Regions from separate parts of the Xylanibacillus composti genome, predicted to be linked through region 1. Evidence: riboswitches for the same ligand, from Rfam matches in the RefSeq annotation. Region 1 holds a riboswitch; each other region holds the start of a gene.
What was found. A riboswitch is a leader RNA that binds a small molecule or an ion and turns the genes downstream of it on or off. The one in region 1 is predicted to bind cyclic di-GMP.
Positions count from the first base shown of each region.

Region 2: it holds a riboswitch for cyclic di-GMP, as region 1 does, so the genes downstream of both, XYCOK13_RS00840 (methyl-accepting chemotaxis protein) here and XYCOK13_RS01670 (putative motility protein) in region 1, are expected to answer to the same signal.
Region 3: it holds a riboswitch for cyclic di-GMP, as region 1 does, so the genes downstream of both, XYCOK13_RS19470 (HD-GYP domain-containing protein) here and XYCOK13_RS01670 (putative motility protein) in region 1, are expected to answer to the same signal.

Region 1 is NZ_BOVK01000005.1:21,405-31,933, forward strand. It holds gene XYCOK13_RS01635 (GNAT family N-acetyltransferase) at 1-363, opposite strand, end outside; gene XYCOK13_RS01640 (hypothetical protein) at 614-877, shown strand; gene XYCOK13_RS01645 (SDR family NAD(P)-dependent oxidoreductase) at 949-1,710, opposite strand; gene XYCOK13_RS01650 (RraA family protein) at 2,042-2,734, shown strand; gene XYCOK13_RS01655 (nucleotidyltransferase) at 2,985-3,800, shown strand; gene XYCOK13_RS01660 (YuzB family protein) at 3,861-4,088, opposite strand; gene XYCOK13_RS01665 (TVP38/TMEM64 family protein) at 4,217-4,888, opposite strand; gene XYCOK13_RS01670 (putative motility protein) at 5,054-5,254, opposite strand; cyclic di-GMP riboswitch class I at 5,274-5,368, opposite strand; gene XYCOK13_RS01675 (YuzC family spore coat inner layer protein) at 5,545-5,904, shown strand; gene XYCOK13_RS01680 (cold-shock protein) at 6,014-6,301, opposite strand; gene XYCOK13_RS01685 (cold-shock protein) at 6,447-6,647, opposite strand; gene XYCOK13_RS01690 (ZIP family metal transporter) at 6,848-7,585, opposite strand; gene XYCOK13_RS01695 (ferredoxin family protein) at 7,861-8,148, opposite strand; gene XYCOK13_RS01700 (FAD-dependent oxidoreductase) at 8,145-9,455, opposite strand; gene XYCOK13_RS01705 (electron transfer flavoprotein subunit alpha/FixB family protein) at 9,452-10,525, opposite strand; gene XYCOK13_RS01710 (electron transfer flavoprotein subunit beta/FixA family protein) at 10,518-10,529, opposite strand, start outside.
Region 2 is NZ_BOVK01000003.1:10,205-20,733, forward strand. It holds gene XYCOK13_RS00805 (hypothetical protein) at 1-297, shown strand, start outside; gene XYCOK13_RS00810 (cache domain-containing sensor histidine kinase) at 518-2,260, shown strand; gene XYCOK13_RS00815 (response regulator transcription factor) at 2,270-3,061, shown strand; gene XYCOK13_RS00820 (extracellular solute-binding protein) at 3,226-4,560, shown strand; gene XYCOK13_RS00825 (carbohydrate ABC transporter permease) at 4,642-5,523, shown strand; gene XYCOK13_RS00830 (carbohydrate ABC transporter permease) at 5,540-6,442, shown strand; gene XYCOK13_RS00835 (hypothetical protein) at 6,564-7,028, opposite strand; cyclic di-GMP riboswitch class I at 7,253-7,337, shown strand; gene XYCOK13_RS00840 (methyl-accepting chemotaxis protein) at 7,415-9,136, shown strand; gene XYCOK13_RS00845 (TAXI family TRAP transporter solute-binding subunit) at 9,554-10,522, shown strand.
Region 3 is NZ_BOVK01000070.1:9,458-19,986, reverse strand. It holds gene XYCOK13_RS19500 (Gfo/Idh/MocA family protein) at 1-616, opposite strand, end outside; gene XYCOK13_RS19495 (sugar phosphate isomerase/epimerase family protein) at 634-1,521, opposite strand; gene XYCOK13_RS19490 (Gfo/Idh/MocA family protein) at 1,695-2,855, opposite strand; gene XYCOK13_RS19485 (AraC family transcriptional regulator) at 3,132-4,010, shown strand; gene XYCOK13_RS19480 (sugar phosphate isomerase/epimerase family protein) at 4,081-5,049, opposite strand; gene htpG (molecular chaperone HtpG) at 5,410-7,287, opposite strand; cyclic di-GMP riboswitch class I at 8,013-8,119, shown strand; gene XYCOK13_RS19470 (HD-GYP domain-containing protein) at 8,227-9,222, shown strand; gene XYCOK13_RS19465 (GyrI-like domain-containing protein) at 9,330-9,689, opposite strand; partial or broken gene XYCOK13_RS19460 (helix-turn-helix transcriptional regulator) at 9,739-9,999, opposite strand; gene speE (polyamine aminopropyltransferase) at 10,029-10,529, opposite strand, start outside.

The sequences.
Region 1 (10,529 bases):
GGCCGGATCGACACAGCTTCTGCCCAATTCCATCGTCATAGGTTTCTGCTCCGCGAAACCGTTCAAATCGAATTCGCTCTCCGAATAAAAGCCGCCATGCTGCATAGCCCGGTCGCCCGGGAGCAGCCGATACGTACCGACGACCTGTCCAGAGCCCAGATGCTTGACGATCAGATGATCGCAAAACTCGTCGTAACGATCCTGCTCCAATCCGGAGTCGTTCATCAGCTGCAGCTTCTTTTCCTCCTCTACAAAAACCCGATAGCGCAATCGCAGCGCTTCCTCAATATCGTCCTGACTCGTTGCGATCATGACAGCCAACTGATCCTGGCTGCCCTGTGCTTGACTGGCAAGTTGCATCATGATCCACACGCCTTTCCCCTGAAGGTTGATCCATGTCCCGATTCAACGGGCACAGGGCTATCGTAGCATGTGATCGTTAAGGTCATGTTTTGGTATCGTTAAGTTTATGTAAGGAAACGGTTAATCGGATTTCCCATAGCGTCATGTACGCACAGCGACGAGTTTTTTTTACAAAATTGATGATTCGCGTTAATGCTGTTCGCACACTTCCTGTCTACACTGTAGAAAACGATGACGAAGGAGAGCTAACATGACCATTGCTGCAGCATCCCGTCCCACTCTGTCGAACGCACATATTGACCACCTCAGCCAGCGTTTGCCTGCACACAACTTGGCCGAATTCCAGTCCATGGCCGCTCCCGAGCTGGACTATCTGCAGAAGCGTTCCTACGAAAGACTGCACGAATTGCAGCAGGAAGTAGACCGCCTGCTCAACGAGCTGCGTGCTACAGCCGCGCGCATGCGATCCCGGCAGACACACATCCCGGCCTCGCGGCACTTGTCTTCCGCCTAGAATAAAAAAAACAGCAATCCCTCTCGGGAATTGCTGCTGTCTGCAGGCCGGATCGCTCCCTGCCGCTTCCGTTAAATCGAAGGCATCACATTACCGCCGCTTACCGGAATGTACGCGCCTGTAATAAAGCTCGACAGATCCGATGCCAGGAAGGCGACCACATTCGCAATTTCCTGGTCTGTCCCCCTGCGCTTCAACGGTACGCTCTGGGAATAAGCTTCGTTCTGCTCCGTGTTGTTCTCGCGGTCCCGGTCGCTGATCGTCCAGCCCGGCGCGACCTGATTCACCGTAATTTGATGCTCGCCTACTTCCTTGGCCAAGATCCGATAGATGCCGTCCATCCCCCGCTTGCCCGCTACATAAGCAGACTGCGTAGGCAAATTCTGCATCACGCATTCCGTGTTGATGCCGATCACGCGACCGCCCTTCTTCGCCACCATGCCGGGAACGAACGCCTTGGTCAAATGCACGCTTTGCAAGACGCATGATTCGAACTGGCTCGTGTAGTCCTCCGCCGGCTGTTCCAATATCGTGGTCCATGCATATTGGATGACGGCATTGGCAACTACGATATCTACTGTTCCCAGCTGTTCCGCAATGTGCTCCTTCATGCGGAGCACTTCGTCCAGCTTGGTCACATCCGCCTGCACCGCAACCGCTCTCCGGCCCAATGCTTCCAACTCCGCTTGCAATGACTTCGCCTTGGCCTCGTTCCCTTTGTAATGGATCGCTATATCCGCGCCGCATTGGGCAAGCGTACGCGACATGGTCCTCCCCAGCTCTCCTGATGCTCCGGTTACCAGCGCCACCTTGCCTGTCAAATCGATTTGCATGGATGCTGTCTCCTCCTCTGTCGGGAACCCACTCTGCTTAGAGCGGCTCCTATGTTCCCCGGCCTTTGTGTCGGCCTTCTGAATGCTCCGCCGGGCCTCTTGATACAGTCCTTCCTATTATACGGCAGCGCCACAGCAGATGGAAAGAATCGATCGTCTGGCTTCCGCCCCCCTCGCCGCAATATGGGCAGCTCAGCCCTTGGCTTCGCGACCAGCATGTCCCCCTTTTCCTTGCAACTCCTCCTGCTGTTACGTTATGATTTGAAGGTAGTATCAGAACTGCTGTAACAGGTTGAAGCATCCAGAAAACTCACCTGAAGGAATGCAACCGATGACAACAATCAACAAGAAAGAGATCATGGACATTTACAAACAGCTTCGCGTGGCAGACGTGAGGGACGGCATGGATTGGATGATGATGCACAACTATGGTAGTGTGAGCCCGGATATCGTTCCGCTATTCCGCACCCGTTTTTGCGGATTTGCGCGCACGGTTCGGTATGTGCCGACGAATCGGCCGATTCCGAAGATGACACCGGACGAGTACACAGAGTTTGTCGGCCACTGGTACAACAGCATTGCCACTTACGGCTGGCAGAACGATATTGAAGAAGATGATGTCATCATGATGGATGCAAGCAACACCAATGTCGGCATTATCGGCTCGCACAACAGCCTGGACTGGAAGAGCCGGGGCGCCCGCGGTATCGTCACGAACGGCGGCTGCCGCGATACAGACGAAGTCATCCTGACGGAAGTGCCCGTATACAGCCGCTATCGCTCCCAAACGATGGTGCAGGGGCGCATTGAATTCCAAGCTGCCAACATCCCTGTAGATATTGGCGGTGTTCTGGTTCGTCCCGGAGATGTGGTCGTGGCCGATTACGACGGCGTCATCGTCGTGCCGATCGAAAAGGCAATGGATGTGGCGAAATACGCCATGAAGGAGCTGCAGCAGGATAAGATCAATCGTCGTGAAGTCTATGAAAAAATGGGCATGGAGCTCGATGATACGGTACAATAACCCCAAATTAACCGGATAAACATAACAAGGGCTGTCCCCTTAGTCGAGTGCTCGGCTGCTGAAGGGACAGCTCTTCCATTTGGGACAGCATGTGCATGAACGCCGCCGACAGGATTGCCGGATGGCGATAAATTTGCTACTCTGAAGCAGATACCGATGAAAGGAGCATGGCGTATGTGCTGTTCATGTTGTCCAGTGGTTAAGATGCAGACACCTTTTTAAATTAACTTTTAGGAGGTTGTTTGTATCCATGCTACCCCAAGACAAGTTGATTCATTTAATTAAAGAGCAATGTGAGAAGGATCGCCGCATTTCGGCATGCATGATGTATGGCTCTTTCACAAAAGGCGAAGGAGACCAATATTCGGATGTGGAGTTTTATCTGTTTCTCAACGATGATGAGGCCCGTGACTTTAAGTCTTCGGAATGGGTGAAGGATATTGCGTCTTACGATTTGCTTTTCTTCAACGAATATGGAACCGAGGTTGTGGTGTTCAGCAATTTAGTCAGAGGCGAATTCCACTTTCTTCCGGAGTCTGAAATGGACATGATAAAGTCGTTCAAAGACACCGGGGTTTTCCCCGACACAGATTCCATGTTCATCTATGATACAACGGGTCGGTTGAAGGCATTATTGGATGCTCTAAAAGGCGACGGACCCGAAAGAATGACAAGCCATCATGTCAATTTTGCTTTTAACAACTTTGTAAATGCGTGGCTGATGGGTGTGAACGTTTTGAAAAGAGGGGAGCATGCCCGTTCGTTAGAATGCCTCTCCCATGTGCAGAAATATATACTCCAGCTGATGAGAATTCGGGAAAAAAATACAGAACGTTGGCTGAACGCTACGAAGAACTTGGAACATGATCTCTCAGAAAATGCTTATCATGCGTATGTCGCTATTACATCGCGATTAGATGCAGCAGAATTATATCATGCATACTCCAACGCCCTGCGTGCAGTCGAGGAGTTAATCCATGTGCTTGGAGATCAGTATCCATTTGATATTGATCTGGTCTTTACGCATAAACTGCGTTCCCATTTGAACGATTTATTTAGCGCCTAAGCGTCCAGGCAAATAAAATAAGAGGGTGTCCGGAAGTACTTGGGACACCCTCTTGCCTGTTTAGCCAATCAACTTCCGCAGCTCCGCATACAATTCGTCCGCAGATTGCTTGCACAGCAGCTTCTGCTTGCCGACCATGACAAAGCATTGCTTCGAGCACAGCTTGCACTCCCCCAAGCAATCCTTCTTCTTGTGCTTGAGCTCAGGATGAATGTCTTTCATCGATTTATAAAGAAACTTCGCTTCGTATCGCTTGAGATTCCGGCAGCAGTATTTGATCTTCTTCATTTCGCCGCTCCCCGCATCATGATTATCATTCTCAATCATAATGATAATCATTATCAGGTTAATCGTCAATCCCCGCTGAGCTGGAAGTTACCCTTGAAGCAGCCAGGTCATATTGGGGGATTATCTGTTCAGCCCGGGATATCCCGGTTTTGCAGTTTTTTTCGACGGCCGCGCCAAATGCGATACGAGACGTAGGCGACTACGACAGCCCCGCCCAGGGTGAAGAACGCCGCTTTCTCCAAGCGAATAGACAAAATCCCTAATCCGACTAATGCCAAAACGAAAAAATACAGCAAATTCCCGATCATTGTGCTATAAACAAAATGCGACAGCCTGATGGAGCTGATTCCGGCTGCTATGTTGACGGCGCTGGTCGGGACAAAGGGAAAGATACGTCCGAGAAACACAAACAGGAAGCCATTGCCTTCTATCTTATCCTTAAGACGCTCGTTCATCCGCTTCGCGAACAAGCTCTGAAACCAGTAACGAACTGCCAGGAAAGACACGACTCCCCCTGCGATGCTGCACACCCAGCTCCATAAATAGCCGTACGTAAACCCGAACAGAGAGACATTCACGGAAATGAGCAAAATAAGCGGGATGATCGTGAACAAATTTTGGATGATCATCAGCGCCAACGTCGCCAGCATCAGCACTCCTACGCTGCCGCCTGCCAGTTCGCGCAAAGCTTGTAAATCTCCGCTCAGCAGCAGCATTGCAGGCTCAGAGCGAAGGGCAACGACCAGCAGCAACAGCAATCCGGAAAACGACAATACCCTTACCCAAATATGTATCCCCATCACCTTATCTCTTCATGGCTTTTTTCCAATAAGTCGGTACATTATATGGTTGGTCATACTGCTTTTATCCCTTGCGAACTATGATTCTCTTCGCATCCGGTCCGGTACTGGTATCCCATTTACGGCGGTTCGCTGTGCGCATCGCCCTTCACGGCCTCGCCTGAATCAAACTTGAATGTCCAGCTGCTTCCCCAGGTAAGGGTGTGCGGCTTGCTGGATCTCCTTCTGGTTTTTCTCGAAGCCGCTCAGCAGCTTTTCCATTTGCGCAGCTTCCGCGCTCATGGCCTTGTCCAGCATGGCAATGCCCACGGCTTGCTTCAGCATATTGCCGCTGTTTGCAGCTTGCAGTGCACCACTCACGTTCATGTTCATCCCTCCCCTGCATCTTGGCGGCTGGCTGGCAGCCAACGGCACGTCGCCGTCGGGTAAGCCCCTGTAGCTTTGCGTCCTGCGCTTTCGCACAGTTTACCTTTTTCATGAAACGATGAACCGCCTATATTGTATCATGCCTATGAGGAAACGCAAAATCAGGAGCCGTCCCGGCGCACTGCCTGACGCACTTAGAGGAACAACCGCCCTCCTCCTTACATATCCTGTAATGCATGCAAACGGTCATTGTCACTCATTCCGATTCCACATCAAAAAGGAGCGTTGCCATGTATCCCACAGTACCGCCCTTTTCCTGCCCATGGGCCTACGGGCCATATGGAGCGCGCCCGTATCCGCCTGTGGATACCCAGCAATTCAGCCATGCTGTCTCCAGCTTTCAATCCTTGATCCTGTCAGCAAATCAAGTGCTGTCCAGCTTGGCCCGCCCAGCGTTCGCCCATCAGTTCATGGCCGCCGCACAGGCAGGCAACCATGCAGAGGTGGATCGGCTGTTGAAATCAATCGGCAGCCATGCCGATATCGAAACGTCATATACGCCGAGCGGCGTCGCCATTACGCTCCGCGAGCAAGCTGCCGCCGGGTCTCCGTGCTGCTCGCTGACTATGCATTTGCGCTGGGGCATGTGAACTTGAAAAAAGACACCAGCTGCCGGCTGATGTCTTTTTTCTCGTCTATTGCGGTGCCAATAGCCCCGCAGGCCCGCTTGCCCGGGTATGTGCAATCTGGCTGTCCGTCCTATGCCTTGGGGCGGGAAGTGTTTTTCGGCAATTTCCAGTCTTGGCTGTTATTCATGAGCACGGGGAGCAGCTTGCTGCTCCGCTGCATAGATGAGCCGCATAATGTGCAGGTAGGCGTATCCTCGAAGGAGTAGTCATCCCTAATCCAAACCTTGCAGTCCTCATTCGTGCATGACCAAACGACCGTGTCCATCTTTTGAATTTCATCCTCTGACCTTCTTCTCGCGTACATCCAAACCCCTCCCATACCTCTAAGTGTGCCCCGCTGCCTGGGCAGCCGCGCCATCGACGATGCGGGTGCTTCCCGTCTTGTTACCCACGAAAGTGAGGCGAAGCGTTGATGCTTATTCCAATTGCTTTCGCGGGCCCGGGAATGACGTGATAAAAAAGGACTGCCCTTAACTTTACGTTAAGGGCAGTCCTAATATGCCTTACAATTTCACAACATTTTCTGCTTGCGGTCCGCGGTTGCCTTGAACCACATCAAATTGAACGCGTTGGCCTTCGTCCAGAGTTTTAAAGCCTTCGCCTTGAATAGCACTGAAATGAACGAAAACGTCGTCTCCGCCTTCCACTTCAATAAAGCCAAAGCCTTTCTCTGCGTTAAACCATTTTACTGTTCCGTTTTGCATGGGATTACCTCCATCAATAAATTTACATGATCTTTCTTTATTCGTTCGCCAAATAAAAAATTCACATATAGCAAAAGGTACCATCGTATCACCACAGGATACCCTTTACCATATGTGAATGTGTATAAGGTCTCTTTGGTCACGATAATACAATGATACCATATTTGCTTGTGAATCACAACAGGCGCTCAATTCAATGATTACCCATATACGTAGCTGATATACACCATGACAAGTAATCCCAGAATAAAGGAGTACGTGGACGGCCGTTCATAGCCGTGTCCATGGCTTTCCGGAATCAGTTCCTTGTACACAATAAACATCATGGCGCCTGCAGCAAAGGCCAGGCCGTAACCGATCAGCACCTGAATGTAGCTGGCTGCAAAGTAGCCGACTATCGCAGATACAACCTCCATCAGGCCGGTCAAGGTAACGATCATCAAGGACTTCAGCTTGCTGACATTGGAATTGACCAGAAATACCGCAAGGATAAGGCCCTCCGGCATATTTTGCGCTCCGATCGCTATCGCCACCATCGGCCCCAGGCTTTCATTCTGGCTCGCATAACTGAATCCTGTGCTCAGCCCTTCGGGAATATTATGAATAAAAAGCGCAATGATGACGAGCAAGGACTTGCTGTCAAATGAGCCGATGCCTGAACTGGCATCGTTCTCCACATCAATATGCGGGATATTCCGTTCAATCAGATCGAGTACGACAATGCCGATCAAAAACCCGACCGTCAGAGCCAAGATGCCCGATTCCTCGATCGCTTGCGGCATAAGCCCGAAGGTGGAAGCCGAGACCATAATCCCTGCCGTGAAGGCGATCAGAATGTCCTTCCACTTCTCAGACAGCCGCTTCACTATGAGAATCGGAATTGCGCCGAGTACGGTCGCCATAGCGGAGATGAAGCTTCCAATCAGTGCCGCAGCCAATGGTATGCCCTCCTTCTCATGATGCAACGCTGTAGCCATTAGGCATCTCTCGAGTTTATGGTATGATCGCGCCCGAGGGATGTTGCAATATTCTCAATTTATCACAAGAGGGGGAAAAGGAAAACTTATTTTTGCATACACCTGCGCCGCTGAAATTGCTTCATCAAAGCCATGAAGCTGAAGCCAGTCCCCCCGTTCTGACGGACACATATGCCTGGAAGCTTGCCCCTTCGGCATTCGTGTCCGTCAGAACGAAAAGGAGATGCAAATCGATGTTATCCGTACTTGTACGTAATGCCGTAACCGCCAGTCGGATAAACCCATTCGATGTTGTCCGACGGGCACGCAATGCGGCAGGTGCCGCATTCGATACAATTCTCGTAAGCTACCGTGGTGATTTTCTGCAGCTTATCCCATTCATACACATCCGACGGACAAAAAAAGTTGCAGTCTTTCGTCGTGCATTTCAGACATGTTTCCGTTTCCTTAATCGTCAGATGGGATTTGTCATCACACTTGTAACGAATCGTAAACAGCCGATCAGCTATCTTTTGTTGACTCATCCGTTCATCGCCCTCCATCCTTTCCATCCAAGCTTCATCATATTCAACGTTCCGCCTGCGGCCCCCTTCACGATGCCCACTGCTTTCTTTTGCTTCTCCGCCTTCGGTTCTCCGTCGACGAGGAACATCTGGTAGGCCGCTTCGTTCAGGGCGCGCGGCAGCTTGTCGAAGAGCAGCTCCGGATCCTCTTCCTTCAGCATGGCATGCATGCCCTTATATTTCTTCAAATCCTTGTGAATAAAGGAAGCCCTCACCTTCTCATCATAGCGCTGCAGCGCAGTCGGCGTCATGTCGCCGGCATCTCGCGCTTCGATGATGGCCTCCGCTGCCAGCCGGCCGCTCGTCATCGCCAGATTCGTGCCTTCGCGATGCACGAAGTTGACCAATTGCGCGGCATCGCCGCAGACGACCCAGCCTTCGCCGGACAACGGCGGAATGGAGTGAAAGCCGCCCTCCGGGATTAGATGGCCGGAATACTCCAGCGTCTCCCCGCCCTGAATCAGCTTGCGCAGCATCGGATGCTGCTTGACTGCGTCGAGGATGGCGTACGGCTTGATCCGCTTGTCGCGAAGGTGGTTGACCATGACGCCAATGCCAAGCGAAAGCGTCTCCTTATTCGTGTACAAAAAACCCATGCCCGCCATGCCAAGCGAGGTCTGGCCCATAAATTCAATCGTCACGCCTTCGTTGCCCTCCAGATTGAAGCGATCCTCAATCTTCTCCCTCGGCAACGCGATCACTTCCTTCACGGCCAGCGACACTTCATCCGGCTGCCATTCCCGATGGATGCCCATCTTCTTGCCCAACAGCGAGTTGACGCCATCGGCGATGACCACTACATCTGCGTAGAGATCGCCATCCTCGCGATCCGTCTTCACGCCGACGACGCGGCTGCCCTCGCGAATTACGTCCAGTACAACCGTTTCATATACGGGAATCGCTCCCGCTTCGACGGCTTTATTCGCGAACCATTGATCGAACTTGACGCGCAGGCCGGTGAAGCAGTTGTATGGCTCCTTATACTTTTCGTTCCGATGGCCGAATGTCACCATCGAGTCCTCGCCCATCATCCAGATGCGCTGCTCTACAATATGCCGCTCTATGGGCGCGTTGCGCTCCTTCCAAAACTCCGGGACGAACTCTTCGATCTGCTTGCGATACAGTACGCCGCCGAACAGATTTTTAGCCCCTGGAAATTCGCCTCTCTCCAGCAGGACGACCGACAGTCCGGCCCGGGCGAGCGTCATCGCGGCCGCGGCTCCTGCCGGTCCGGCGCCCACGACGACAGCGTCAAACTTCTCGTTCATGCGCCCACCTCCCCTTCTTCGCTCGCCAGCGGCTCGCCCGCCAGCTTTCTTCGCTTCACTTCCTCCGTCAGAGCCGGAACAATCTGGAACAGGTCGCCCACAATGCCGTAATGAGCAAACTGGAAGATTGGAGCTTCCTTGTCCTTGTTGATCGCGATGATCAGCTCGGCATTGGACATGCCTACCGTATGCTGGACCGCGCCGGAGATGCCAATCGCGAAGTACAGCTTCGGCCTCACCGTATAGCCGGTTTGCCCGACCTGATGCTCGTGGCCGATCCAGCCGGCATCGACAGCGGCACGGGATGCGCCCACCACGCCGCCCATGGCCTCCGCCAGTTCCTCAAGCAGCCGAAATGCATCCGGCCCGCCCAAGCCGCGTCCTCCCGCCACAATGACCTCCGCCTCCTCCAGATTGACGCTCGTTTGGTCGCGGACGAAATCCAGCACCTTCGCGGCAATGTCGTCTTCTCCCATTCGACTTTCCAGCCGAAGCACCTCGCCACTTCGCTGATTGTCCCGGGGAAGCGCCTCGAACACGCCCGCTCGCGCCGTCGCCATTTGCGGCCGGTACTGCTTGCAAAGGATCGTCGCCATCATCTTCTCGGAGAAGGCTGGTCTGCTTGCAAGCAGCAGTCTCGACGGATCGGGCTCGACATCGAGTTCGGTCGTGTCCGCCGTAAGCCCTGTCGGCAGATGCGTAGCGATTGCCCCTGCCAAGTCCCGGCCGGTCGCCGTGGCGCCGAACAGCACGATCTCCGGCTTGACCTCCTCGATCAGCTGCATCATAAGCCGGCTGTAAGGGCGAGTCCGGTAGTCACGGAGCTCCGGGGCCTCGCAGATATAAACCCGGTCGGCGCCGTATGCTACAGCATCCTTCGCCAGATGCTCGATCTGGCCTCCGATCACGACAGCCATCAGATGCGTATGGAGCTTATCCGCCAGCCTTCGCCCTTGTCCGAGCAGCTGCCAGGAAACCGGCTTCGCCCTGCCCTCCCGCTGCTCCACATAAATCAGCACGCCGCGATACCCGGACCAATCATATTCCTGCACTTGAACCGCATCAGTCATGGAC
Region 2 (10,529 bases), on a different contig from region 1:
ACTTACATCGGGGATACGGTTGCGATCGAGATCGAATGCGAGATGCGGGAGCGGCGCGTGTTCGTGCTGATTGTCAAGCTCGAGGAAGGCCAGCTGCCAGAGGACTATTATGTTTCAAACGGCGAGGTCGTGCGCCTGCACTTGCCCAAGCTGTTGTCCCTTTGTGCGGGCGGTTCTCCCAGAGACTATGTCTCCCGGCATGCAGACCTGGAAAGCCAGGCCCAGGACTACGCAGGCCTGCTCAAAACCTACGCCGATTGTGTGCATCGGAGTGAAATGTGGATGAGGAACGTTTAATAAGCTCATCGAATTTACAGGGAATTCTCGTTGGTAAGGACAATTTCATATGCGTACAGGAAGGTCATCTGATAAAGGGGTGGCCTTTTTTATTGAATAATCATCGACGACAAGTTGAGGGATGCATCTTGCCAATTAGACTTCAGAAAATTACTATTATTCTATAAACTCTATTATGAAAAATTAAACTAATCTACTAGATGAAGAGAAGGAATGCCCTATGCCCGTTTCCAAACATAATACGCTGCGCAATCAGATGCTGTTCGGCTTTCTGCTGGTCATGATTGTGGTACTGGGCGGAGTTGCGCTGGCAACCTTTCATTCGGTATCCACCCTGCTTAGAAACAATGCCGAGAAAAATATTCAACAGACGGCCATTCAGGCCAACGGTCGCTTGGAGGGCATTCTGCAGCAGGTCGATACGCTTACCACGCAAGTGGCGACAAATGCCTATGTTCAGCAGCTGCTAATGGAGGAGACGAACGGGAATATGGCGTCCTTCTCGGATCGGCAGCGGCTTGCGCCTGTTATCAATACGGTTCAGATCTTTGGACGCGGCGTGCAGGCGGTCGAGCTGTACAGCTTCGAGGGAAGACGCTTGTATCCGCTTGACGGCAATCACATCCAGGACAAAGTTCAAGATGCGTGGATTCAGCAGACGATCAGGGGCAGGGGCAGCCTGATCTGGTTCCGATTCGATCCGAAATATCCCGATTCGATTATGGCTATCCGCCTCGTTAAGCTCATGGATCAGGAATTTGCGCCAGGCGGCTTTTTGCTCGTGCATTTGCAGCGGGAGCTTTTCGACCTGCAGCATTCCCCCTCCAGCACCGAGACCCCTTCACGGATGCTGCTGGTCGATGATGAGGGGGTTGCGATAGCGGTCAACGATACGGAACTGGATCAGTCGGCTGTTCGCAGCATCCTTCATTCGTCCGGAAATGCGGTAGAAATTGACGGTGTCACCCATATGGTTGTTCGGCAGCCCTCGGAGGCTACAGGCTGGACCCTGTTGATCTTGACACCGATCAGCGAGATTATGAGCGGCATATCTGTGCTGCGCACTGCGATCCTGATCGCGGCCGGCATCGGTCTTCTCTTGTATGCGCTGCTTTCGTTCTTCCTCTCCACGGCTATAACCAAACCGATTCTGCAGTTGAAGCGGACGATGCGAAGCGCGCGGCTAGGCGCACTCAAGCCGGTGGAAGAGACCACTTCAACGATAGAAATGCAAGAACTGAATCGTTCCTACAATGAGATGGTCCGCGATATGAACGATTTGATTCGGCTCGTCTATGAGAAGGAAATCATTCAAAGCCGGATGGAGCTGAAAGCGCTTCAGGCACAAGTGAATCCGCATTTTCTCTTCAATACGATGGAGGCGCTGTACCGATCTCTGCAGGAGCGGGGTGAACTAAGGCTGGCCGAGTTCGTCATCACAATTTCCGAATATTACCGGTATACGATCACTTCGCATAACCGGGAAGAGTGGGTGACGCTGGAGGAAGAGCTTGCACATATCGAAAGATACCTGCAGATCATGAAGCTGCGGCTGGGCGATCGCCTCAATTGGCAGATTGCCTATCCGGAGGAGCATGCGCACCGGATGATGCCGAAGCTGCTGATCCAACCGATTGTGGAGAATGCGATCGTGTACGGCATTGAAGATAAGCTTGGACCTGGCAGCATTCGGGTGGCGGCGGATTTTCGCGAACGGGAACAAGAGCTGCTGATTGAAGTCACAGACAATGGCGCCGGTATGGATGAGCAGACGCTGGAGGCCGTAACGGCAGCGATACGCGAAGGGCGTCATACCTCTGCCAGAGGCACAGGCATGGGACTGGCCAACGTGGAGAGACGCATTCAATTGTATGCCGGCAGCAGCAATTATGCCGGCGGTGTAAGGATTAGCAGCAGCAAGGGAGAGGGAACAAGTGTGCAGATCAGAATTCCTTGCAAATAGGAGGCCGCGATGAGACAGAGAGCAGTGCTGCTTGTAGAGGATGAACCGATGACACGGGAAGGCATGCGGAAGGCGCTGGAGGTTTGGAGCGCGGGCCGGTATCCGATTTATGTTGCCGACAATGCCCGTGATGCTCTGCAGATGATGGAGGAGCTGGAATTGGAGTTGGTGGTCACGGATATTCGCATGCCGGAGATGAACGGACTGGAATTTGTACAGGCGATGGCAGACAAGCTGCAAGCCTATATGCCCCCTGTCATTCTGATATCCGGCTATGCAGAATTTGCTTATGCGCAGCAAGCGATTCGACTGGGGGTAGTGCGCTACTTGCTGAAGCCGGTCAGCAACGATAAGCTGATCGAGGCGGTCGAGCATGCGCTTTCCATTCAGGCTCAGCGGAGCCGCGTAGGCGTGATGGAGCGGCTGCTCGATCCAGTGCTGCATGAAGCGCACGCGCAGCAAGGGCGAATAAGCGATTCCGTTGCCGAAGCCCTCCGGTATATCGACCAGCACTTGAATCAAGCTTTCGGTCTTAAGGAAGTGGCGACACATGTGCACTTGAACCCGAGCTACTTCAGTGTCCTGTTCAAAGAAGAAATGCAGCTGACCTTCAGCGATTATGTCACGCGCAGAAGGCTGCAGCGGGCGAAGGAGCTGCTTGTGCAGACGAAGCTGCCGATCGTGGAAATTGCGGAGCGGGTCGGGTACAAGACAGCAAAGTATTTCAATAAGTTGTTCAAGGAATATGAAAAGCAAAGTCCGGGGCAGTACCGCAAGCGGATGTCCGACCGTTCCGATTGAGCAGCACCTAAAAATAGTGGAAGGATACCTAATCGGAGAGGGCTTATTTTCCACCGGCTGCGAGCGCTACAATATAGTGGAAGGAAAGCGCATTCATTCGAGTCCGATTGGGCAACGGTGCATGCGGCAGCCTTCAATCTGACAAACATAGGGGGAAGTACACTATGAACCGAAAGTCAATGGCAGTGTTAATGCTGCTCGCATCCCTCGCCTGGATTTTGGCCGCTTGCGGCGGCAGCGCCAACACGGGAACAGGCGGAAATGCGACACCGCAAAATGGGGGAGGAGAGCAGTCCGGCGAACAGGTCGAACTGCATCTGATGCATTTGTGGCCGGAAGGAAGCAGCTTGGCCCAGTATAATCTGGTCAACCAAATCGTAGATGAGTTTGAGCAAGCCAATGGCAATGTCAAAATTACAATTGAAGTATTGGACAATGAACAGTACAAAAACAAGCTCAAAGTATTGTCCGCATCGAACAGCCTGCCGGATATCGGCTTCACTTGGGCAGCGGGCTTTATGGAGCCGTACGTGAACGGAAATGAATTCGCGAACCTGAACGAACTGCTTGAGGGCGACCTGAAGGATCAGTTCGTTGGCGGCACGACAGAAGCATATTCGTTCGATGGCAATACGTACGCTTTGCCGGTTGAGCTGAACATTGTGCCATTCTATTACAACAAGGCGATCTTCGAGCAATATAATCTGGAAGTTCCGGAAACTTACGAGGATCTGAAAAACATTATTCAAACCTTGAATGACAACAATGTGACGCCATTTACGCTTGGTGCAAAGGACGCATGGACGGCATCGTTCTGGTACATGTATTTGGCGGAAAGACTCGGTGGGCCAGAGCTGCTTGATGAAGCAGTCGCTTCGAACACGTTCACGCATCCTGACTTGATCGAAGCCGGACGCGAGCTTCAGGAATTGGTAGATATGAACGCCTTCATCAAGGGCTTCAACGGACTGTCCAATGATGAGTCCAAAACAGAATTCCTGAACGGCAATGTAGCCATGTTCTTGATGGGTACTTGGGAAGTGCCGAATTACACGACGAACGAAGAAATTCCGCAAGAATTCAGAGACAGCGTAGGATTCTTCAAATTCCCGGTCTTGGAAGGCGGAAAAGGCGGCGTGGATGACTGGGTAGGCGGTCCCGGCGTAGGATTGTTCGTGTCTGAAAATTCTGACCACCCGGCTGAGGCCAAGCAATTCGCCAGCCACTTTGTGAAGCGTTGGGGAGAGCTTTCGGTTACCGAGGCAGGGGTAATCCCGGCGACGAAGGTGGACACGGAGACGATTGATCTGCCGCAAATGTATATCGACTTGTTGAATGAGCTGAATGTAGCCAATAAAGTCACGCTTTATCTGGACGTACAGATGAAGCCGGTAGCTGCGGAAGCGCACTACAACCTGGTTCAGGCGCTGCTCGGCAAGGCAGTTACGCCGGAAGAGTTCGCTCAACAGCAAGAGGACGTCCTGCAGGAAGGCAAATAAGCATAGGGAAGAAAAGGGCAGGGTCGCCAGCCGAAAGGTCCTGCCCTTCCTGCGCTTATAAGGAAGGAGGAACCCCACCGTATGAATAAAGTCATGTCCAATAAGCTCGTCCTCACCCTTTATGTCCTTCCGGCCTTATGCCTGCTTCTAGGGATTGTATACGTGCCCATTGTCTATACCGGCATTTACGGTTTGATGGAATGGAACGGCATCAGCGATATGAAGTTTATCGGGTTGGACAATTACCAGAAGCTGATGAGCGATTCATCCTTCTGGAACAGCGCGAAGCATTCTATGTACTTTGCCATCTTGTCGACCGCCAGTCTGCTGCCTTATTTATTGGTGGCAGTTTTGCTGAGCGGCAACATTCGCGGAGTCAATATCTTTCGCAAGATTTACCTGATTCCCATGCTGCTCTCCTCTGTGGCGATTGCACAGCTGTGGTTGAAGGTGTATCATCCGACATCCGGTATCTTGAACACGTTCCTGGAATCGCTGGGTGTAGCGAAGACACCGGCATGGCTGGCTGATCCCAATCTTGTGCTTGGCGCACTGTTTATTCCTATCCTGTGGCAATACGCTGGATTTTACATCTTGATCTATTATGCGGCCTTGAAGAATATTCCGCAGTCCATCGTGGAAGCGGCCAGAATCGATGGGGCGAATGCCTGGCAAATCGCTTTCCGCATCAAGATTCCGTTAATTTCGGAAGTGATCAAAGTTACGGTGGTATTGGCGGTTGTCGGTTCGTTGAAGTATTTCGATTTGATCTATATTATGACCGATGGCGGACCGAACCAGGCGAGTGAAGTCATGGCTTCCTACATGTATCACAAAGCATTTCGCACCTTTGACTTCGGCTACGGCAGCGCAGTCGGATTTTTCTTGCTGCTCATCTGTCTGGCAGCTACCTGGCTCATTCGCAAGCTGACCGCCTCAAAGGAGAAAATCCAGTATTCATGATCAGGAGTGAAATCAAGTGAAAAGCACGAATGGACTGGCGCTCAAACGCGGACAAACACAAAAGCCCGTCAGCCAGACGGGCGGCGGCTCGAAGAAGGGCATCGCGGGGAAGCTGATCCTGTATTTCTTGCTGACAATTGCAGCCGTTATGCAGCTGTTCCCGCTCGTATGGCTGCTCTTATTTTCCTTAAAGAACAATCAGGAAATTTTCAATTTGCCGCCACTGGCGCTGCCAGAGGAAATCCGCTGGAATAACTATGTGAAGGTATGGACTTCGGGGAATATCGATGTGTATTTTGTGAACAGCATCGTCGTAACGCTCGTGTCTGTCGTCCTCACCATTTTGCTGGCGAGCTTCGCGACCTTTGCGCTCACGCGCATGCGCTGGAAGCTGCAGCCGCTTGTTCTTGGCTTGTTCATGGTAGGGCTGATGATTCCGCTGCATTCCACCCTAATCCCGCTGTTCATCTTGTTTCAGGCTCTTGGGCTGATCGATAATCTATGGAGCATCATACTTTCCTACACAGCGTTCAACCTGCCAATTACGATTATGATATTGCTAGGCTTTTATTACGCCTTGCCGCGGGAAATCGAGGAAGCCGCAATTGTAGACGGCTGTTCGGTCAATCGCATGTTCATTCGCATTATATTGCCTATGACCTCCTCGGTGATGGTTACGGCGGCCATTATCAACATGATTTACAATTGGAATGAGTTTGTGTTCGTCAATACGTTTATCAGCTCGGATACGCTGAAGACATTGACGGTAGGGGTGCAGAACTTTGTCGGACAATATTCGACAGACTGGGGGGCGATCGGCGCAACCCTGATGATCAGCATCCTGCCCATTCTGCTCGCCTTTCTCATTATGAGTGATCGAATCGTAGAAGGCATTGCGGCCGGCTCGGTGAAAGGCTAGATGGCGTCAACGAAAGCTGTCCTTAAGTTATTGTAGCTTGAGGATGGCTTTTTTTTTGTGATTTCGCTGCCGCGCAGTTGGCTGAACGGCAGGGCTGAGGGGAAGCCCTGCCGCGGTACGATTAATAGTCTAGGCGATCTGTGATGTAGCCGGAAACATGCCAATTTTGCTGCGAGTCATAGAACTTGTAGTAGTTGCCGACCGGCAGGGAAAGTCCGTAGGCGGTTCCTGTCACCTGCGCTACGAGATTGTAGTTCTTGTAAATATCAAATTTCCCGTAGATCGAGTCGTTTGTTGTGTTCCCCAGCGACACGAGCCTAAATTCGTAACGGTCGCCGGCAGCGTTGTGGACTATGGCATTGAAAAATGCTTGATTGCCAGACTGAAGCGGATGCTCGGTCCAACTGGCAATAGCGTTGCCTCTGACCGGATACTGATCTCCGGTCAAACCATCGACCACATACAGGGCCCGCTCGGAGAAAATCCCATGCACGTACGTTGCAGGGGCGGCAGAGCCGCCAAGCGATAACGATAGGGCAACGACAATCAGCATCATGACAGCGCTTACGCGAAATTTCTTGCTCATATCAATTCCCTCCTTCATTCATTGAATTCCCCTCACTCGTATAGTAGCATGGCCAGACAAATATTGCCTATCGTTCTAGCAACAATCGGGAGCCGCCGAATGGCATATTAGCAGCAATTCCTGATTAAGAGGAGGATTGTACAATTCTACAGGGGAAGAAGTTAGTAATAATTGTCGCTTCCTGTAGAATATCGTCATGAGAGTTGCTATAATGCTAGTAGCGATAGCGACAAGGGCAAACTATTCGAAAGAATAGGACGCAAAGCTATAGGGGCTTCTTCCTTAAAGGAAAGCCAGCCAGCTGCACGATCAAGAGGACTGCCCGCATTCGGGCGGTTTTTTTGCGCTATTGGACAACTTTGGAGAAGACTGGAGAGATGAAAAGGATGGGTGGATGGTTAAGCAAGTTCAGATTCAAAAACATGTCGTTGAGCCAGAAGTATGGCATTCCTCTCGCTATCACGATCGTCTTGTTCGTGGCCTCAACTGTGATGGTTGCTATACTGCTGAACAATGTCGGCAGAGAAATCAATGAGGTGGAAAGAACAGGAGAACGAGCGTTGAAGATGAGCGAAATGGGTTCGCTGTTCCGGGCCAAGGATATTCGGATTGCCGATTTCATTCAAACTTGGAGCGCGGTTCCGATTTCCGAGTTTCAGGAGCGCAGTGCGAGATTCAATCAGCTGGAGCAAGAGATTCGGGCTGGTCTGGATGAATCGGCGGAGTTTCTGGAAATTTTCGAACGCGTTATCGAAAGCGACAGCAAGTATAACGAGCTGTTTCTGGAGAAGCTGGTGCCTGCACTGAATGCCGGCAATATGATAGAAGTAGAGCTGCTGCGGGGAGAGACCGCGTCGCTTCGCGCAGAAACGGTCAGCATTTTGGGAGAGCTTATCGAAATTGTCTCGGCGGAGCAGATTGCGGCGGTAGAGGACGCCAATGCCCAGGCAGCGTTTTCACTCTATATGCTGATCGGTGCCGTTATCGTTTCCTTGATTCTAAGTTTGTTCATTACATATTTTGTAAGTCGCTTGATCAGTCGCAATATTAAGGAAGTCATAGAGATTGGCGGCGAAATCGCGAACGGCAATCTTGCTGTGAAGAATATCAGCTATGAAAGCCGGGACGAGATCGGGCAATTGGCGAAGACGATTAATTATATGAGCAGCAGCCTGCGCGAGATGGTCAGGGGCATCTCATCCATCTCTCAGACAGTTTCCAGCCAGAGCGAGGAATTGACGCAAATGGCGAGAGAGGTCAAGGCAGGCAGCGAGCAAATCGCAACTACGATGCAGGAACTCGCTTCCGGGACTGAAATACAGGCTCGTTCCGCTACCGAAATTGCCGAGCTGGTTGAAACATTGAACGAGCAGGTAGCTGTGGCCAATCAGGATGGCGACGCGCTGAATGACGCATCGGCGAACGTTCTGGCCCAGTCGACGAATGGCACGGTTCAGATGGAACAGACGGCCAAGCAGATGACGGCGATCAATGGCATTGTCCAGGATGCGCTCGGCAAGATGCGGAATCTGGAACAAAGCGCGGGCAATATTTCCAATCTGGTGCAGGTAATTCAGGAAATTGCTTCGCAGACAAACCTGCTAGCGCTCAACGCTTCGATCGAGGCGGCCCGCGCAGGCGAACACGGCAGAGGTTTCGCGGTAGTCGCGTCTGAGGTGAAGAAGCTGTCCGAGCAGGTTGAGCGTTCTGTTAACGAAGTGACCGGCATTATCGCGGGCATTCAGAAGGACACTCAAGTGATGGTTGAGTCGCTGCAGGGCGGATACCAGGAGGTAGAGGAAGGCACGCAATCCATGAACGCGACCAAGGAAACGTTCGACAGCATTACGGAAGCCGTCAATCAGATGGTCGAGCGCATAGGCAGCGTGTCGATGGGACTCAAAGCGATCAGCAGGCATGGCGAGAAAATCGGAACGACGAGCCAGGAAATTGCCTCCGTATCGGAGGAGGGCGCGGCCGGCGTCGAACAGACCTCTGCCTCGGCCCAGCAGCAGAACAGTTCGATGGAGGAAATTACAAGCAATGCAGAGCATTTGGCTGTGCTTGCAGAGGAATTGAACCAGATGGTCAGCAAGTTCAAACTATAAATTCGCAGGAGCATGAACAAGGCTGTCCCGCCGGTCAAGTGATGACATGGCAGGACAGCCTTTTTGCTGGTACGGTACGTATGCGGGATAGGTGGAATGGAGCATCGCACAGTCGATTTATAAGCAAAAATAATAGAAGGCAAACTTGGCGCCGTTTCAACATCAGGATGTTGATTTCACAGGGGAAGCAGTTTTTTTTTTTCGCATATTCACTGCACAGAGCCATACATATGAGTAAAAAGCGGCGCCCGTTGACACGTCGCAGAATGTACAAGCGATTCATAAAGGATTCAAATAATTCAGACTTTATGGTATAATGCTTACATAAATTCCCTTGGGCGATAATCTATTTAACTATCTATCATTCTATGCCTGTAATGATGAAAGCTGGGAACCTCAATATGCTGAATAAGGAGGATGTTGCAAGTGAAGCGTCGTATTGTATCTGGATTTATCCTTGTCTTAAGCGTGGCTGTGCTGGCGGCTTGCGGTTCAGGGGCAGGCACAACGGATCTGCTTATGGGAACGGGCAGCCAAGGGGGAACCTATTTCCCGTTGGGTGCAGAGATGGCGAATGTGTGGAATAATCAGATCGAACATATTAACGTAACCTCAACGGAGTCGGGTGCTTCTGTTGAGAACCTGGCGAAAATCAGCCGCGGGGAATTTGATCTCGGCATGTCTGTCAATTTGCCGGCTATCGATGCTTATGAAGGCAAAGGAGAATTCGAAGGAAATCCCGTAGAGAATTTCGCGTTCATCGGTCATATTTATCCGGAAGTCATGCAGATCGTATCGAGGGAGTCGACAGGGGTCGAGACGATCGCCGATTTGGCAGGCAAGCGCGTGGCCATCGGGCCGCCGGGCAGCGGCACACAAGCAGCCGCAAAGCTAATTCTGGAGGCATACGGCCTGCAGGATGGAGACTATGTAGCCTATCAGGAAGGGTTTGGCGATGCGAAAGCGAAGCTGCAGGACGGTACGATCGACGCTTCGTTCGGCCTGTTGGGGTTGCCGGACGCCGGTATCGATGAGCTGCAGGCGGCAACACGGGATGTGAAGTTTCTGGAAGTAACGGGCGATGCGCTGGCACATATAGAAGCCAACAGCGGTTACTCCGGGTTTGCCATTTCGGCTGGCTCCTATGAGTGGCTGGAAGCCGATGCGCATACGATTTCAGCCTTTGCGATACTCGTGGCCAATACGGATACAGTGGATGAGGATTTGGCGTACGAACTGGCAAGGGTGATGATTGAGCATAACGGGGATAATACACATCCGCAGTCCAGTCATACGACACAAGAGAATGCGCTGAACGGATCGAATGGCTTGCCGATTCATCCCGGCGCGCAGAAGTATTATCAGGAAATCGGATTGATGGATTAGGCGGATA
Region 3 (10,529 bases), on a different contig from region 1:
ACCAGGAGCCGGGCGTATTGAACTCGTGGCAGTAGACGGATACCGGATCGGCGCCGGAAATAAAGCGCGCCTGGTCGAACGTATGGATCGCCATGTCCACGATGAGCGGGCTCTCCATCTGCTCGCGGAAGCCGCCGAAATGCGGCCCCAGGAAGAAGTCGGCGCCAATGTAGCCGATGCGGCCGATCGTGTCGCCGGCCAGCATGTCGCGCAGCGCGCGAATATTCGCATTGTAGCGGCGATTCTGCATGACGGCGAAGGACTTGCCGGATTTCTCGGCGATCTCTACGATGCTTCGCGCCTCCGCCATCGTCGCGGCCATCGGCTTCTCGCCGAAAACATGGCAGCCCATCTCCAGCGCAGTGGTGCACACCTTGTAGTGGCTGGCCGGAATCGTAACGTCGATGACGATCTCTGCGCCCGACTGCTTGATCGCCTGCTCCAAATCCGTGAAGATCAGGCAGTTCAGGCTGTGCTTTTCCGCCATCTTCCGGGCCGCTTCCCCGTAGATATCGACCAGCGCGGCAATTTCCACATCGTCCCGCTTCAGCAAATACTCGATCCATACATTGGACATGCCGCCGCAACCGATGACAGCAACTTTTTGCTTGCTCATGATGTTGGTGGTCCCCCTTATTTCGGGTTCGGCACAAAGTCGCCGCCCCGGCATCGCTTCAAGTAGTTCAGTGCATGAACTTGCCCGGTCATCTCCAATTCGTCGCGGTATACCGGATCATGCCAGCCTTCAATGTCGATCGTGCCTTTGTAGCCGTGTTGGCGCAGAATCGTAATGATGTCCGACCAGTTCGTGTCGCCGAAGCCCGGTGTCCGATGCCATACATACTGCTTAGGCCCATGAACGCCGTATTCCTTCACGATATCCCAGGCGATGGTCGCATCCTTGCCGTGAACGTGGAAAATCTTGTCGACCCACTTGCGCAGCTGCGGGATCGGGTCGATCAGGCTGACCATCTGGTGGCAGGGCTCCCATTCCAGGCCGATGTTGTCCGCCGGAACCGCATCGAACATCATCTCCCAAGCGGTCGGATTGTGCGCGATGTTCCAGTCGCCGCGCCACCAATCGCCGTTCATATCGCAATTCTCGAAGGCAATCCGCACGCCGCGGTCAGCCGCGCGCTTGGCCAGCTCGCCGAACACTTCCTTGAATTTCGGGATTGACTCCTCGATCGGTCTGTCTACGATCCGTCCGGTGAAGCCGTTGACCATATTCGTGCCGAACAGCTCAGCCGCGTCGATCAATCGTTCCCAGCTGGCGAGCGTATCCGCGTTCTTCCCTGTACCGGTCAGCGGGTTGCCAAAAATACCGAGAGTGGAAATGACGATATCATGCTCGTCTGCAATCTCCCGCACGCGCTTCGCCGTTTCCACCAAATCCACGTTGCCAGTCGTCTGCCAAAAATTCAGGCCGAAGCTCTCGAATCCGTAAGGAATAATCTGCGGCAGCACTCTGACAGCGTCTCCGCCTCCTACTAACGTGCCAATACGAATATCATGTCCCATTGTTTCACTCTCCTGATGTCAAAATGTATGCGATCTCCCGCAACCCCAAGCATGATCGGCAGCCGCGTATGGAGCAAGCTGTCCATCCAGCAGCATGCAATGATGATTATAAGGGGTGCGACTCCGTCCGCAATCGAACAGGAGTCGCGAAGTTATAGCAAAATCCTATGCAATCACATCTCGCTTATCTTCACCCAGCGGCGCTCGGCGATTGACTTGTCCACAGCCTCCAGCACTTCCTGGCATTGCACACCGTCCCGGAAGTTCGGCACCGGCTGACGATTGTCCCGGATCGCATGGAGCAGCTCCAGCGTTTCATGGATGAATGTGTGCTCGAAGCCGATCGTATGGCCCGGCGGCCACCAGGCATCCATATAGGCATGGCTCGGATCTGTGGCAAGCACGCGGCGGAAGCCCTGCACATCCTCGGCATCGTCCGTGAAATACACCTGCAGCTCGTTCATACGCTCGAAATCGAACTTCACGCTGCCCTTGCTTCCGTTGATTTCGAACGAGTTCGTGCAGCGGTGGCCGGGTGCGAATCGGCTGGCCTCGAAGCTGCCCAGTACGCCGTTGTCGAAGCGAGCCAGGAACAAGGTCGCATCGTCAACAGTTACCTCGCCTTTCGGCCCTTCGCTGCTGCCGGAAGCGCTCAAGCCGCTCATTTCTCCCGCCAATGGCCGTTCCTTGATGAAGGTCTCGCTCATTCCGATGACCTCATGGAATTCGCCGACAAGGAAGCGCGCCAGATCGATCAGATGTGCGCCTAGATCCCCATGCGAGCCGGAGCCGGCTATGTCCTTCTGCAGCCGCCAGACAAGCGGGAAGTTCGGATCCACGATGAAATCCTGCAGGAAGGAAGCGCGGAAGTGATACAGCTTGCCGAGACGCCCGTCGGCGACAAGCTTCTTCGCCAGCTGCACGGCCGGCGCGAAGCGATAATTGAAGCCGACCATATGCTTCACGCCGCTCGCTTCTGCCGCATCCAGCATTTCCCGCGCATCGCTTAAGGTCAAGGCCAGCGGCTTCTCGCAGAACAGATGCTTGCCTGCACGCGCCGCTTCTACGGCAATTTCCTTATGGGCGTTGCTGGGCGCGTTGATATCGATGAGATCGATGTCATCGCGCTGGATCAGCTTGCGCCAATCGGTCTCGATGCTCTCCCAGCCGAATTGCGCAGCCGCCTGCTCCACGCCGCTCGGGTCACGGCCGCAGATTGCCTGCATGACCGGCTTCGGCGATTCCGGGAAGAACATCGGCAAATCCTTATACGCGTGGCTATGCGCCTTGCCCATAAATTTGTAGCCAATCATGCCTACTTTTACTTGATCCATTGTTGTCTCCTCCTCTGTATACTATCTGCATGCACTTGCTTGCCGGGGCTCCTTTGCCCCTATGATGTGAATGAGTCCGTTCCAGTCTGTCTATCCGTGATTTCACGCGATTGTCTGCTGTTTCTCTCGCGCATGCGCTGTCATGCCTCGCCTTCTCAAGCTTCACCGTTCATCGAAATAGTAGTATACTATTGCCTACAACCATGACCAGCTTGTCATGATCGCATTCTTCCTTGCTGCGATCATACAATGCTAGGCATACGGAGGAGAGGCATCATGAACTACGAGCTTAGGCATGGCAGTGCAGACTTCCCGCTTCATGTGTACTATAACGGCGTCCCGGCCCTGCCGGATCGTCACGACCGCTTGTTCTATACCCACTTCCACCACCACCTGGAATGGATCGTCGTGCTGGCAGGCAAGGCCCGCTTCGAGATCGATACCGAGCATGTGATCGGAGAGCAGGGCGATCTCATTATGGTCAACAGCGGTCTGATACACGGCGCGTCTTCCCTGCTCGGCGAAAGCTGCGAGATAGCCTCCATCGTGTTCGACCTGTCGATGCTGTTCGGGCGCAAGGAAGATTTGTGCACCGAGCAGTTTCTGGAGCCGTTCCTGAACAATACGTATGCCTTGCCCAACCGATTGTGCGGCACACTTCCGGTAACCAAGCGGATTCATAAAAACTGGATGCACATCCTGAAGCAGTTCCGCCACAAAAAGCCGGGCTATACCTTGAAGATCAAATCAGCGCTGTTCGACACGTTCTATGAATTGTTCAACGCCGGCCTCTACGAGGAATTGACCTCACAGAGCCCGAAGGATTACAGGCAAACGCTGCGTCTCAAGCAAATTCTCGATTACATGGACGCCAACCTGACCAAGAAGCTGACGGTTCAGCAGCTGGCAGAGCATGTGCATATCAGCAGCGCGCACTTCTATACCTTCTTCAAGTCCATGACCGGCCAGAGCCCCATCGAGTACTTGAACAACCTTCGGCTGACCCGCGCCCAGAGCATGCTGCAAACCCACCAGCTTACCGTGCAGGAAACTGCCGCGCGCGTCGGCTTCGAGAATGTCAGTTACTTTATCCGCCTGTTCAAGACCAAGTTCGGCCTGACACCGCAAGCCTTCGCGCGCTCGCTGGAAAACTGATCGCAGCCGCCGGCCGGAGAGGCGAACAGCCGCTTATTCGGCCAAGTTCCGGCCTGTCAACATCCGGCTCTTACACCCACCACATTTCGCCGAGCGGTTCTTTGATAATCACTTGCCTTAGGTTCGCTACAGCGCGCTGCAGACCTTCATCGACGGACATCAAGCCGTCCTCGTGCTCGATGCTGACCACGCCGTCGTATCCGACCTGACGGAGCTTGCTGATGATATCGGCCCACTCCTTCATATCGTGGCCATACCCGATTGTCCGGAAAATCCAGGCACGGTCCGCCATCTGGGCATAAGATTGCATATCGGTCAGCCCCGCGCGGTTCACATTGACCGGATCGATAGCCGTATCCTTCGCGTGGAAATGGTAGATCGCCTTTTCCCTGCCCAGAATGCGGATCGCTTCAATCGGATCGATGCCCTGCCACCACATATGGCTCGGGTCTACGTTCGCTCCAATGACTTCCCCGACGGCATCGCGCAGCTTCAGCAAAGTAGCGGGAGTATGTACGGAGAATCCGCCGTGCATCTCCAGCGCAAACCGCACATGGTGCTTTTCCGCGAATTTGCCCATCTCTGTCCAGTAAGGAATCACCTTGTTCTCCCACTGCCAGGCGAAAACATCCTGGAAATCGTTCGGCCACGGCGCTACCGGCCAATTCGGGTACAGGGCCCCTTCGTGATCGCCCGGCAGTCCGGAGAAGGTCACGACTGTCGGCACCTCCAGCTGTTCAGCCAATTTGACAGTAGCTTCGAGATCGTCGTGGAATTGCTGGGCAATTTGCTCCTGCGGATGCAGCGTATTCCCGTGACAGCTTAACGCGCTAATTGTCATCCCCCGGGATTCGACCGCCTTCTTGAGCGCTTTGCGCTTCGCCTCGTCCACCAGCAGCTCTTGCGGGTTGCAATGCGCGTTGCCGACATAGCCGCCCGTTCCAAGCTCGACAGACTCCACCCCTTGCTGTGCAAGATCATCCAACGTTTCCTCCAAAGACCTCTGACTGTACAGAACCGTAAATACACCGAGTTTCATTGACGCCGCCTCCTTGGTTTCTTTGGATGGGATTCCCCTTTGGTTGTATGCGCTTTCATAAAAGCTGCGATACTGGCTGCTCGCACCTGCCAATCCCGCAACAGCTTGCGGGAAATAGCACAAGATCAGGATCGACTCAGATCCGTTGACCTAACCAAAGGCTGCTGCAATGCTGTAGTTCTTGTTTGTATACTATGATTATATGTGCTAGTCTTCCTCTTGAAATCGAACAAGAATCGCATAGTTATAGCAGAATACTATGATTCCAGCATCCGAAAAGGGCGTCTGTGCGCAGTTTGCGGCAAAAAAAACGCCACCGCTCTCCAGCAGTGGCGCTTCCCTATATCCCCTCTATCCTGCTTAAACCATCACCTTGCACATATCATTCGTGAAGGCGACCGGGTCTTCCACCGGCAATCCTTCGATCAGCAGAGCCTGGTTGTAAAGCAGATTCGTGTACAGCTCCAGCTTATCCTTGTCGGAGGACTGCGCTGCCTTCAAAGCCCGGAATACGTCATGGTTGACGTTGATCTCCAGCACCTTGTCGGCTTTGACATCCTGGCCGTTCGGCATCGCCTTGAGGATTTTTTCCATCTCGATTGTAACCTCGCCCTCCGTGGACAAGCAGACCGGATGGGTCTTCAGCCGCTTGGAGGCGCGAACCTCCTTCACCTTGCCGCCAAGTATGCCTTGCATCGCTTCGAACAGATCCTTGTTCTCGTTCTTCTCGGCATCGGTCTCCTTCGACTCCGCATCCTCAATCCCCAAGTCGCCGCTGGAGACATTGCGGAATTCCTTGTCCTTGTACTTGCCGATCATCTTGATGGCGAATTCGTCGATGTCTTCCGTGAAGTACAGGATTTCGTAGCCTTTGTCCGCAACCATCTCGGTTTGCGGCAGCTTCTCCAGCCGCTCAATCGATTCGCCGGCTGCGTAGTAAATATATTTCTGCTCTTCCGGCATGCCGGTCACATACTCGTCCAGCGTGACGAGCTTCTTCTCCTTCGACGAGGTGAACAGCAGCAGGTCTTGCAAGTCGTCCTTGTTCGCGCCGAACTCGTTGTATACACCGAACTTCAGCTGTCTGCCGAACGATGCGAAGAACTTCTCGTACTTCTCGCGGTCATCCTTCAGCATGCTTTGCAGCTGTCCCTTGATCTTGTTCTTGATGTTCTTGGCAATGAGCTTCAGCTGGCGGTCATGCTGCAGCATCTCGCGCGATATATTAAGCGATAGATCTTCCGAATCGACCATGCCCTTCACGAAGCTGAAGTAGTCCGGCAGCAAGTCCGCGCACTTGTTCATGATCAGCACGCCGTTGGAATAAAGCTCCAGGCCTTTTTCATATTCCTTCGTATAATAATCGAACGGCGTATTCTCCGGAATGAACAGGATCGCCTGATAGACCGCTGCGCCGTCCGCGCTCACATGAATATGCGCCAGCGGCTTGTCGAAGCCGTAATGCTTCTCGTTGTAGAAATTCTCGTAGTCCTCGTCGGTCAGTTCGCTTTTATTTTTCCGCCAGATCGGGATCATGCTGTTGACAACCTGCTCTTCGGTGTAATCCTCGAACTCGTTGTCCTCGCCTTCCTTCGGTCGCTTGCCGGTGATGTCCATCTTGATCGGATAGCGGATGAAATCAGAATACTTCTTGATGATTGCCTTCAATCGGTACTGGTCCAGAAACTCGTCGTACTGCTCGTCCTCGGTATTTTCCTTGATCTTCAGAATAATGTCCGTGCCGACCGTTTCCTTCTCGCAAGCCTTCACCGTATAGCCGTCCGCTCCCTTGGACTCCCACTGGAACGCTTCCTCGCTGCCGAGCGCCTTGCTCCTGACCGTAACAACATCCGCCACCATGAACGCGGAATAGAAGCCAACGCCGAACTGGCCGATTATATTATGTCCGTCCTTCGCTTCATTCTCCTGCTTGAACGCAAGCGAGCCGCTCTTCGCAATGACGCCGAGATTGTTCTCCAGCTCTTCCTTCGTCATGCCGATGCCGGTATCGGAGATCGTCAGCGTGCGGGACGATTTGTCCGGTGTAATCTTAATGAAGTACTGCTCCTTGTCAAATACAAGCTGTTCGTCGGTCAGCGCCTTGTAATAAATTTTGTCGATGGCATCGCTTGCATTGGAGATCAATTCCCTCAGGAAAATTTCCTTCTGTGTGTAGATCGAATTGATCATCATCTCCAACAAGCGCTTGGATTCCGCCTTGAACTGCTTCTTCGCCATTATTTCGTCTCCTTTCGATTCGTACAATGGGCGTGCTGGCATTCTGGTCGTTACGCGACAATTGCGTTAGCACTCAAGCAACGAGAGTGCTAAATATTCCTTTCTATTATATACCATACTGAAAAAAACACTGTCAATAGAAGCAGGCATTTGTGCGGTGAGGAACGGGGACGGGGTGCAGCAAAAGGGCTGTGAGCGTGTGGAAGTGAATGCTAAAAGTATGTCTCTCCACGGTTCCAGTATGGCAGCTAGAGCTCTAACGGAAGTCAGAAGCACTATTTCACTGATTTTCAGGTGATTTTACTTTTAACGGAACTGAGAGAGCTTATTGCACGAAATATGTGCACAAAACCCAGGGGTACGCGTACATAAGGGCTGTAGCTTCCGTAAGAATGAAATGTGCTGCAAAAAAGGTCCATTAGCGGCTGTGAGTTCCGTTAGCTGGAGCCTCTGTGTGGCTCTGGCTTGGTTCTGCCACAAGTTTAGGACGGGGCGATAAGGGATGCGTTCAACATCTGATTCTAGATTGGATCATGGCTTGTTCGTCTCCGGATTAGGCAGACTCTCGTTCAGGCTCGCGGCACGCCGGATGTTGCCTAGGGTCTGTCGCCGCATGCAGACCTTCTTATATAGGTTAGAAGATTCACATCATCGGAAGAGACTAGGAATTTAGTCCTTCCACCAGGTCTATCGTCGTGCTATAATGGGTACAAGTAAATAGGTCTAGGAGAAAATGGCAAACCTGTCGAAAGGCAGGGACGCAAAGCCACAAGTCTTAGGTGCCCAGCATGTGCTGATTCGCGTGCGGCATGATGACGGTTGGGTTACCTTGAAGATCCTTGGGATTGAATCGCAAGACGCTCTTGAAGGGTGTCTTTTTTTTATTCTGCGTATAAGTCGGATGACCATCCTAGAAACCAGCAGACACGGAGGGACACCATGAGAATTATTCCGATCGATCAATATGATGAAAAAAGCATGATCCTGGCCATGCCCGTCTATGATTCACAACGCCGCATCCTCATTGCAGCGAACCAAACCATACACCCCAAGTTTCAGATTCGGTTGAAGCATATGGGCATTCGCGTCCTTGTCATAGAGGATGCGATCTCCAAAGGCATCACGCTTGAAGAAATGATAGATATGCCCACTTGGCTCGACATTGCGGAGAATATCCGGGACGCCCACGCCGCCGTACGTGCCCGCAAACCGATCCAAATGCGGGACATCCTGAGCGCGGCAGGCAAGCTGATCCGCGAGACACAGCTCCGTCCCGTGCTGGTTCCCATTCCGACATCCACCATTTCCATGGATCTCGCGCCGTATGCGCATGCTGTCAACGTCGCGCTCTTGGCTTTGCAGGTTGGCAACAAGCGCGGATACAACGACCTCATGCTGCGGGATTTGGCTGTAGGCTGTCTGCTGCACAGTATTGGCGAGGCTGTGACCGCTGATGCGGACAAGGTGCCGGAAGCCGGCTTTCAGGTGCTGCGGAATGTGCGCGAATTAAGCCTTGTCTCCTCGCATATCGCCTTCCAATATAATGAGCGTCTGGATGGCAGCGGAGCGCCAAGAGGAATCAAAGGCAGCGCCTTCCATGAGTATGCTCAAATCGGGAGCATGTGCAAGCTGTACGACCGCGCTGTGTCCTCAGAGGAATTGCTTCCGCACGAAGCCATGGAAGCGATCATGGCCATGAGCGGGCTCGCCTATACGCATGGAGTGATTAATGATTTCGTACGTGCCGTTCCGGCATATCCGCCGGGAACCATGGTCAAGCTGCAGTCGGGGAAGGAAGCGCTGGTGGTGAAAATCACCAACCATATGCAGCGTCCCGTTGTCCGCGAACTGGGCAGCAAGACAGAGATAGATCTGTCCGACCATCCAACCGTAATGATCCAAGGCGTAAAGCCAGCAGAAGCATCGAACTTCTAATGCAGCATCATCCTGTCAAGCTGCAACCAGCCTACATGCATGTTAACAGCAAAGGAGCTGTTCCGGGGCGAATGCCTTTCGCTTGTATCGGTACAGCTCCTTTGCTGTTAGATGGAGATATAAATATGAACCTCTTGGTCATCCGAGCCTTCCGGACGCTCCTGATATTCCTCGAAGTCGCAGCGATACGCCCGCTCCAGCGGCATGTCCCACAGCTTGCTCCAAAATTCGCCTATCGCCTGCTGGACATCCCCGCGCACTGCGAATTTCGCATACTTGCCACCCGGAATCGTGACAGAGGCAACATCGGCCGCCCATTCCCCTTGCCCGCCGACCTCACAGCCGGCGGTAAACCGATATGGATGCCTGCAATCTCCTTCATAATCGGAGTACAGCCCGATCACCTTGCGATTCGCTTTTGGCGTAATTCCTGCATAAACCCCTTCTTTCCAAAACCTCGCCCACAACAGGCCGATATCCTGCGCAGCCTGGCTCCCACTTCCTTGCGCACTTGTTCAATCCTTGCAGGGCGGACAAGATTTCCAACTGCTCCCGGTCTGTCAGCAGCGATTTATTCAGGACGAAATGGTCGAGCAGCGAGATGCCTCCTCCGCGTCCCTTGCTCATATATACCGGAATGCCGGCACTGCCAAGCAATTCAATATCCCGGTATATGGTGCGAACCGAAACTTCAAAACGCTCCGCCAATTCTCTCGCTGTAACTCTTGGCTGCTGCAGCAGCAAGTAGACGATGGCAAACAATCGGTTCAGCTGCATGGTTCTCCCCCATTATTTCATATCCGGCCTTAACGGCCGGCGTGGACTGGCTCCTGCTTCAGCATTTCGTTCAGGAATGCCGGCAGCTGGAAGCAGCCGCGCAGCACTTCCTCATTCGCATAACGTGCAGGTTTATCGAAACGGATGCTGTCCGGGTCGGGAAGCGCATGCTTGGCGCCTAAAGTAAAGCTCCACAGGCCCCCCGGATAGGTCGGAACAACAGTCGTGTATAGTCGGGTTTCAGCAAACAGGCGGCTGATGCGCTCGTAGGATTGCCGCATAACGTCACTGTGGAAGATCGGCGATTGGCTCTGACATACCACGATGCCGTCCTCCTTCAGCGCCCGGTGAAGATTGCGGTAAAAGGCGGTCTCAAACAGCTGCTCGGCCGGACCGACCGGGTCGGAGGAATCGACAATGATGCAATCGTATTCCTGCTGCACCTGTCCGACGAATTCCACGCCGTCGGTATAATGATAGCGTACTCGGGGATCGGACAAATTGCCCGACACTTCAGGCAGATAACGCTT